2 regions of the Stenotrophomonas sp. YJH_SMC_91 genome follow, and region 2 is predicted to be linked to the other one. Evidence: riboswitches for the same ligand, from Rfam matches in the RefSeq annotation. Region 2 holds a riboswitch; the other holds the start of a gene.
The links. Region 2 has a riboswitch for glycine ahead of gcvP (aminomethyl-transferring glycine dehydrogenase). Riboswitches for the same ligand answer to the same signal wherever they lie in the genome.
Positions count from the first base shown of each region.

Region 1: linked by a shared signal. The riboswitch ahead of AC5P5X_RS08815 (trimeric intracellular cation channel family protein) and the one ahead of gcvP (aminomethyl-transferring glycine dehydrogenase) in region 2 are both predicted to bind glycine.

Region 1 is NZ_JCAFRT010000005.1:71,208-75,360, forward strand. It holds gene AC5P5X_RS08795 (NAD(P)/FAD-dependent oxidoreductase) at 1-870, shown strand, start outside; gene AC5P5X_RS08800 (hypothetical protein) at 962-1,417, opposite strand; gene AC5P5X_RS08805 (nuclear transport factor 2 family protein) at 1,423-1,854, opposite strand; gene AC5P5X_RS08810 (GIY-YIG nuclease family protein) at 1,926-2,201, opposite strand; glycine riboswitch at 2,242-2,331, shown strand; glycine riboswitch at 2,345-2,450, shown strand; gene AC5P5X_RS08815 (trimeric intracellular cation channel family protein) at 2,533-3,150, shown strand; gene AC5P5X_RS08820 (3-deoxy-7-phosphoheptulonate synthase) at 3,319-4,153, opposite strand, start outside.
Region 2 is NZ_JCAFRT010000001.1:413,621-417,773, reverse strand. It holds gene AC5P5X_RS01795 (siderophore-interacting protein) at 1-394, opposite strand, end outside; gene AC5P5X_RS01790 (multidrug effflux MFS transporter) at 535-1,761, opposite strand; glycine riboswitch at 2,061-2,163, shown strand; gene gcvP (aminomethyl-transferring glycine dehydrogenase) at 2,226-4,153, shown strand, end outside.

The DNA of each region.
Region 1 (4,153 bases), on a different contig from region 2:
CGCAAGCTGCTGCTGGCGTTCGAGCGCGCCGAGGCGGAACCGGACCCGGCGAAGAAGGCCGCATGGCTGAGCTTCGCGGTGGTCGGTGGCGGTCCCACCGGTGTTGAACTGGCCGGCACCCTGGCCGAGATCGCGCGGCATACGTTGCGCAACGAATTCCGCCACATCGACCCGGCCAGCGCCAAGGTGCGGCTGGTCGAGGCCGGCCCGCGCGTGCTGTCCTCCTTCCCGGAAGTACTTTCGCTGAAAGCACGCCGCCAGCTGGAAAAGCTGGGCGTGGAAGTGCTGACCGGTACCCCGGTGAGCGACATCGACAGCCAGGGCTTTACGCTCGGTGACCAGTTCATACCGGCCCGCACCGTGGTCTGGGCCGCCGGCGTGGCCGCTTCACCGCTGGCGCGCACGCTGGACGTGCCGCTGGACCGCGCCGGCCGCGTGCCGGTGCAACCGGACCTGACCCTGCCCGATCACCCGGAGCTGTTCGTGGCCGGTGACCTGGCCGCACTGAGCCAGGCCGACGGCAAGCCGGTACCCGGCGTGGCACCCGCTGCCAAGCAGATGGGCAAATACGTGGCCGAGGTGATCCGCTCACGCCTGCACGGCAAGCCCGAGCCCGGCCCGTTCAAGTACGCCGACTACGGCAACCTGGCCACCATCGGTCGCATGGCCGCGATCGTGCACCTGGGGCGCCTGCAGCTGTCGGGCGTGCTGGCCTGGTGGTTCTGGCTGGCCGCGCACGTGTTCTTCCTGATCGGCTTCCGCAACCGCATCGTAGTGCTGCTGAACTGGGCCGTGGCGTACTGGAGCTACCAGCGCAGCGCGCGCATCATCTTCGGTGATGACCAGGAAGACCGGCGACCCCGACGGTAGTGCCGGCCGCTGGCCGGCTGCCGCGCGGTCCGTCCCCTCTCCGCAGGAAAGGGCTCTGACTCCGTCAACATCATCCATGCATGGCGTGGATCTACCGCTTCATCGGGCCGCCGGGCACCCGCCGTTTCGACCATGCGCGGCAGAAGTCCTCCTTCCTTGCGGTGTCGGCAATCTGCGCGGCACTCCAGTTGCGGGTAATCCAGATCGTCAGTGCCGTGCTGCTCAGATGCCAGCGCAGCATGTCGTGCCGTGGCTGCCGCCAAAGATGGCGGCGGGCAATCCAGAACGCCTCCCGTTCCACCTCTGGCACCTTCTTCTTCATCGCGTCGTCGTAGAAGAACTGCGCGGCGAAACTCCAGGGATTCATCGGCTGAAATCCTGTTCGCGGTTCACTGCTGCACGCAGCCACACCACTGGGCGCACGGTCTGCTGGCTTCGGCCAACCGCCCACCAGGGCAAGCCCGAGCAGGTACAGCAGGCCAGGCAGCAGTGCGATGCCGGCGGCCAGTACGACGACGGAGACCCATGCCTTACCGGCGGCACGCATCGTGCTCACTTCGCCTTCGGTTTCGGGTACCACAACGCGTTGACGATGACCCAGCGCTGGTCGAAGCGCCCCATGTGGAAGTAATCGACGAACCACGGCGTTTCCAATCGCACCGAGGCGGCATTGCCGGTCACGTCCAGCACCGTGCAGCGGCGGTCCCATTGATCCTTCGGGGTTTTCAGTGCGCCCTGCTTTGTCAACGAGACCAGTTCTTCCTTCGACATGCGGCGCAGGCCCAGCCGCTCGTCGGGCGTATCGCCGAGGACCGCGCGCTTGGCCAGGTCCGGGTGCAGGGAGCGGGCGACGCGCTGCGGGTCGGCCTCCAGCTGGCCGTCGACGTAGTCATGGCAGGTGGCTTCGATGGCCGCGAGGGTGGCCGGGTCGGCAGCGGGACTGGTTGACGCGGAGAGAGCGAACAACAGGGCGACGGTGGACATCCGGGTCTCCAGCGCTGAGGGCTGGGCGATCATCGCATGGCGGCACAGAGGCATCCATGTATGCCATGGATCTACAGGGACCCGGCATCCACCGCCTGCAGCCAGGCCAGCTTGCGTTCCCGCGGCTGCTGCTTGAGCTGCCATTCGGCCCGCGAGGCGGCGGCCCGGTCCGGGTACTCGCGCACGGCCAGCACCCGCAGCGGCGGCCGGGCCCGGGTGTAGCGCGCGCCCTTGCCAGCCTGGTGGGCGGCGAAACGCGCGTCCACGTCGGTGCTGATGCCGGCGTAATAGCTGCCATCGCGGCATTCGAGCAGGTACAGGAACCACGGGCGGAGGGACGGGGCCATGCCCGGATTATGCCGTGCTGCACTGCAGCGGATATACTGGCGCCCGAATGCAGGAGAGAGGCGCCGCGCTGGCGCCCGCCGAAGGCGCAGGCTCCCATGATCGCTCAGGCCGGTGGGCCGGAATCCCACCAACCATGCATTCGACTCGCCGAGCTGGAGAGAGGTCACCGGGCATGCCCGGGACGATCCGCCGAAGGGGCACGCGGCCCATGCCGCTGAACTCTCAGGCAAAAGGACAGCGGGAGCGGCACCGGTCATCGTCATTCCGTCATTGCGCAGGCAATGGCGGCGTCCGCGCATGGCCGGCCCCACCGCGCCCGGAGCCTGCCCCATGTTGCTGTCCATCATCTACCTGATCGCCATTTCCGCCGAAGCCATGACCGGCGCGCTGTCCGCCGGCCGCCGCCGCATGGACCTGTTCGGCGTGGTCATGATCGCCTGCGTCACCGCACTCGGTGGTGGTTCACTGCGCGACATCCTGCTCGGCCACTACCCGCTGGGCTGGGTGAAGCATCCCGAGTACCTGGGGTTCACCGTGTGCGCGGCGCTGATCGCCACCTGGGTGGCGCGCTGGATGCACCACTTCCGCCGCACCTTCCTGGTGCTCGATGGCCTGGGCCTGATCGCCTTCACCCTGATCGGCTGCTCGATTGCGCGCGAAGCCGGCCATGCGATGCCGATCGTGCTGATCGCCGGCATGCTGACCGGCGCGTTCGGCGGCGTGCTGCGCGACATCCTCTGCAACGAGGTGCCGCTGATCTTCCAGAAGGAGCTGTACGCGATCATCGCGCTGCTGACCGGCGCGGCCTACCTGTTGCTGCTGCACTGGGGCGTGGCCGACGCCACCGCGATCCTGTGCTGCCTCGGCGGCGGCTTCGCGCTGCGCCTGCTGGCGATCCACTACCGCTGGGAAATGCCGAAGTTCGTGTACCACGACGAAGTGCATTGAGGTTCGCGCGGCGGAATCCGCACCACCCCGGCGATGTACCTGGCGCTGTCGCTCATGCGCAGCGCCAGGCGCATCGCCGGTGCAGATGGGCCGGTCTCCAACTCCGACCGGCCCTGATCGCGGCCGCACCCCCGCAGGCGCTGGCCGCCATCCACACACGTGCCGCACTCAAGCGGCTTCGGACACCTTCACTTCGCGACGGGCGCGCACGGCCGCGGCCAGTCGCTCCAGCACCGTCACGGTGGTGTCCCAGTCGATGCAGCCATCGGTGATGCTCTGCCCGTAGACCAGCGGTTGGCCTTCCACCAGTTCCTGGCGACCACCGATCAGATGGCTCTCGATCATCACACCGACGATGCGCTGTTCACCGTCTTCCAACTGAACGGCGATGTCCTCGATCACCTTCGGCTGGTTGTCCGGGTTCTTCAGGCTGTTGGCATGGCTGGCGTCGATCATCAGGCGGGTCGGCAGCTTGGCCTTGGCCAGCGCCTGGCAGGCCTCGGCGACGCTGCCCGCATCGTAGTTCGGCTGCTTGCCGCCGCGCAGGATCACATGGCAATCCGGGTTGCCGGTGGTCGACACGATGGCGGTGCCGCCCTGCTTGGTGACCGACAGGAAGTGATGCGGATTGGAGGCCGCACCCACCGCGTCGGCGGCGATCTTTACGTTGCCATCGGTGCCGTTCTTGAAACCAACCGGGCACGACAGTCCCGAGGCCAGTTCGCGATGCACCTGGCTTTCGGTGGTGCGCGCACCAATGGCACCCCAGGCCACCAGATCGGCAATGTACTGCGGCGAGATCACGTCGAGGAACTCGACGCCGGCCGGCAGGCCCAGCTTGTTGATGTCGCGCAGCAGGCCACGGGCAATGCGCAGGCCCTTGTCGATCCTGAAGCTGCCATCCAGGTCCGGGTCGTTGATCAGGCCCTTCCAGCCCACCGTGGTGCGCGGCTTCTCGAAGTACACGCGCATCACGATTTCAAGTTCCCCGGCCAGCGCGTCA
Region 2 (4,153 bases):
CACAGTCGGCGTCCGGGGCCAGCAGCACCACGCGGTCGCCAGGGCGGGCGTGCATGGCCCAGCGCGAGGCGGGGCCGGTTTCGCCATGGATGACGAAATCGACGTCGACCTCGCCCTGCTCGGCGCGCAACTGGCGGATGGTGTAGGTACGCATCGGCGGGCGCTTGTCGTCCGGCAGGGCCCGGTAGCGTGGGTACCAGTCTTCACCGCTGGGGACCTGCGGCACCTCCTGGCCGGGCAAGGGGAAGAACACCTTGATGCGCTGGTCAGGGCCTTCGGTCTTCATCCGCGCCACGTCGGCACCGGTGAACACCATGCGGTCAAGGGAAGGGGAAAGAACGCGGCGCTCCTTCAGCGCCACCTCGAACAGGCGGTAGGTCTGCTGCGCAGCCATGGGGAACCTCATGCAACGACATCGGATTGGCTGGCTGTCGTGCATCCACGCACCGGCTGGCTGGAGTGCCCAGCCTAGTCCGGTCGTTCCTCTTCGCAAGCGTTGCGGGCAAAGCGGCCGGCCCTACCCCTGCGCGCTGCTCAATGGCCCGTGCAGGCCGCCTGTGCCGCGCGTTCACGCTGGTGTTCCCAGTACCAGAACACGAAGCCGGCGGCGAAGAACGCGGCCTGCCCCAGCGCCAGGTGCAGCGGGCTGGCGCTGAGCAGCGGCGACACCACGCCGGCCACCACCGTGCTGATCATCAGCTGCACGAAGGCCTGCAGCGACGAGGCCAGGCCGCGCTGGTGCGGGTACATGTCCAGCACCGCCAGCGCCAGGATCGGGAAGATCAGCGCCATGCCCATGCCACCCAGGAAGATCGGCAGCACCGCCCACGGCAGCACGAACTGCGGCGACAGCGCCACGTAGCCGACATTCAGCAGCACCGACAGCGCACACAGGCCGAAACCAATGGACACCTGGCGGGTGGGCGTGGTGTGCCCGGCCATGCGCCCGGACAGGAACGAGCCGGTGGTCATGCCGCCGATGGTGGGGATGAACAGCCAGGCAAAACCACCCTCGCCCAGATGCAGGTGCTGCATCACGAACACCGGCGCCGAGGAGATGTACAGGAAAATGCCGCCGAAACCGATGCTGCCGGCCAGCGCCAGGCGCAGGAACCGCGGGTTGAAACCGATGCGCACGTAATCACGCAGCAGCACGCGCGGCGACAACGGCACCCGTGCCTCCACCGGATGGGTTTCCGGCAGGTAGCGTGCGGTGGCCGCCAGCAGGAGCAGCGCAAACACCACCAGGAACCAGAAAATCAGTGGCCAGCCGGCGCCACTGAGCAGGATCCAGCCGCCAATGATCGGTGCGATGGCCGGAGCGATGCCGAACAGCATCGATACCTGGCTCATCAGGCGCTGCGCATCGTGGCCGTGGTACAGGTCGCGGATCACCGCGCGGCCGACGATCATGCCGACGCCTGCTGACAGGCCCTGCAGCGCACGGAACGCCAGCAGCGTGGTCAGGTCGGTGGACAGCGCGCAGCCGACCGAAGCGCCGACGAACACCACCAGGCCACCGAGGATCACCCGCTTGCGGCCCCAGGCGTCGGACAGCGGACCGTGCGCCAGGCTCATCAGGCCGTAGAACAGCAGGTACACGCTGATGGTCTGCTGCACCGCCACTTCGTCCACCGCCAGGCGCTGGGCCAGCTGCGGGAACGCGGGGAAGATGGTGTCGATCGAGAACGGACCGAACATGGCCAGGCCGGCGAGCAGCAGGGCCATGCGGCGGGTGGAGGGAGCAACAGCGGCGGTCATGGGAAAGGCGTCCGGCAGGGCCATGCGCGGCACGCACGGCGGGCGCCGGTCCCCTGCAGCAGGGACGGCGCCAGATGAATTCGGGTATCCGCCCATCATAGGTGGGGAATGCGCCTGATGCCATGCAGCAGTGCACAAAACGCACGGACGGGCCATCGGCCATTCAGGCGCGGCCGCCAGGTCCGAAGGCGGCCGCCGCGCCCGCAACGGGCTATAATCGGCGGGCAACACGGTGGGAGAAGCGGAACACCGCTGCCGAAGGCGCAACGCCCGTAATCGCTCAGGCCCGATACCACCCGTAACACAACTCTGGAGAGACCGGTTCGATCCGGCGCCGAAGGGGCACGAAGCTGCGGTCCGCCGCGCTTTTAAACTCTCAGGCAAAAGGACAGAGGGGCGCCCCGCAGACCGCCGACCGGCGGCTTGTGCCCGTGCGTGTGCCCTTTCCTGACGGATCCTTCGCCATGTCCCAGAACACCCCTTCCCTGCGTGAGCTCGAGCACCACAACGCGTTCGTCGAGCGCCACATCGGCCCCAACGACGCCGAGATCGCGCAGATGCTCGACGTCGTCGGCCACGCGTCGCTGGATGCGATGACCGACGCCATCGTGCCGGCCAAGATCAAGTCGCCGGCACCGCTGGCACTGCCGGAGTCGATGACCGAAGTGCAGGCACTGGCGAAGATCCGTGCGATCGCCGACAAGAACACCGTGCTGCGCAGCTTCATCGGCCAGGGTTACTACGGTACCCACACGCCGAACGTGATCCTGCGCAACATCCTGGAAAACCCGGCGTGGTACACCGCCTACACCCCGTACCAGGCGGAAATCTCGCAGGGCCGCATGGAAGCGCTGATCAACTTCCAGACCCTGTGCGCCGACCTGACCGGCATGGAAATCGCCAACGCCTCGCTGCTGGACGAAGCCACCGCCGCCGCCGAAGCGATGACCCTGGCCAAGCGTTCGGCCAAGTCGAAGTCGGACACCTTCTTCGTGCACGACGCCGTGCACCCGCAGACCCTGGAACTGCTGCGCACGCGCGCCGAGCCGATGGGCATCGTGCTGCGCGTCGGCACCCCGGCCGAAGCGCTGGAGTCGGAAGCCTTCGGCCTGCTGCTGCAGTACCCGGATACCTTCGGCCAGGTCGGCGACTACAAGGCGCTGGTCGACGCTGTGCACGCACGTGGCGGCCTGGTGGCCGTGGCCACCGACCTGTTGGCACTGACCCTGCTGGCCGCCCCGGGCGAATGGGGCGCGGACATCGTGGTCGGCAACAGCCAGCGTTTCGGCGTGCCGTTCGGCTTCGGTGGCCCGCACGCCGCCTTCATGGCCTGCCGTGACGCCTACAAGCGCTCGATGCCGGGCCGCCTGATCGGCGTTTCGATCGATGCCCAGGGCAACCCGGCCTACCGCCTGACCCTGCAGACCCGCGAACAGCACATCCGCCGCGAGAAGGCCACCTCCAACATCTGTACCGCGCAGGTGCTGCTGGCGGTGATGGCCTCGATGTACGCCGTTTACCACGGCCCGGAAGGCCTCACCCGCATTGCCCGCCGCACCCATCGACTGGCCTCGATCCTGGCCGCAGCGCTGCGCAATGCCGGCGTGAAGGTCGGTGGCGACTTCTTCGACACCCTGCACGTCACCGGCGTGCATGCCGATGAAATCCATGCCAAAGCACGCGCCACCGGTTACAACCTGCGCGCGATCGACAGCGACTCGGTCGGCATCAGCCTGGACGAGACCACCACCCGCGCCGACATCGTCGCCGTGGCTGCGGTGTTCGGTGCCTCGCTGGACGTCGACGCGCTGGATGCCAGCACCGCCGACGCGCTGCCGGCCGGCCTGCTGCGCCAGTCCGCGTTCCTGACCCACCCGGTGTTCAACACCCACCACAGCGAGCACGAACTGCTGCGCTACCTGCGTTCGCTGGCCGACAAGGACCTGGCGATGGACCGCACGATGATCCCGCTGGGTTCGTGCACCATGAAGCTCAACGCCACCGCCGAGATGATCCCGGTGACCTGGCCGGAGTTCTCGCAGATCCACCCGCTGGTGCCGGCCGACCAGGCGCTGGGCTACAAGGAACTGATCGACACGCTGGAAGCGATGCTGGTCGAATGCACCGGCTACGACGCGGTCAGCCTGCAGCCGAACTCCGGCGCACAGGGCGAGTACGCCGGCCTGCTGGCGATCCGCGCCTACCACCGCTCGCGCGGCGAAGGCCACCGCGACATCTGCCTGATCCCCGATTCGGCGCACGGCACCAACCCGGCCTCGGCGCAGATGTGCGGCATGAAGGTGGTGGTCACCAAGACCGATGCCAACGGCAATGTCGATGTTGAAGACATCCGCCTCAACGCCGAGAAGTACAGCGACCGCCTGGCCGCGAT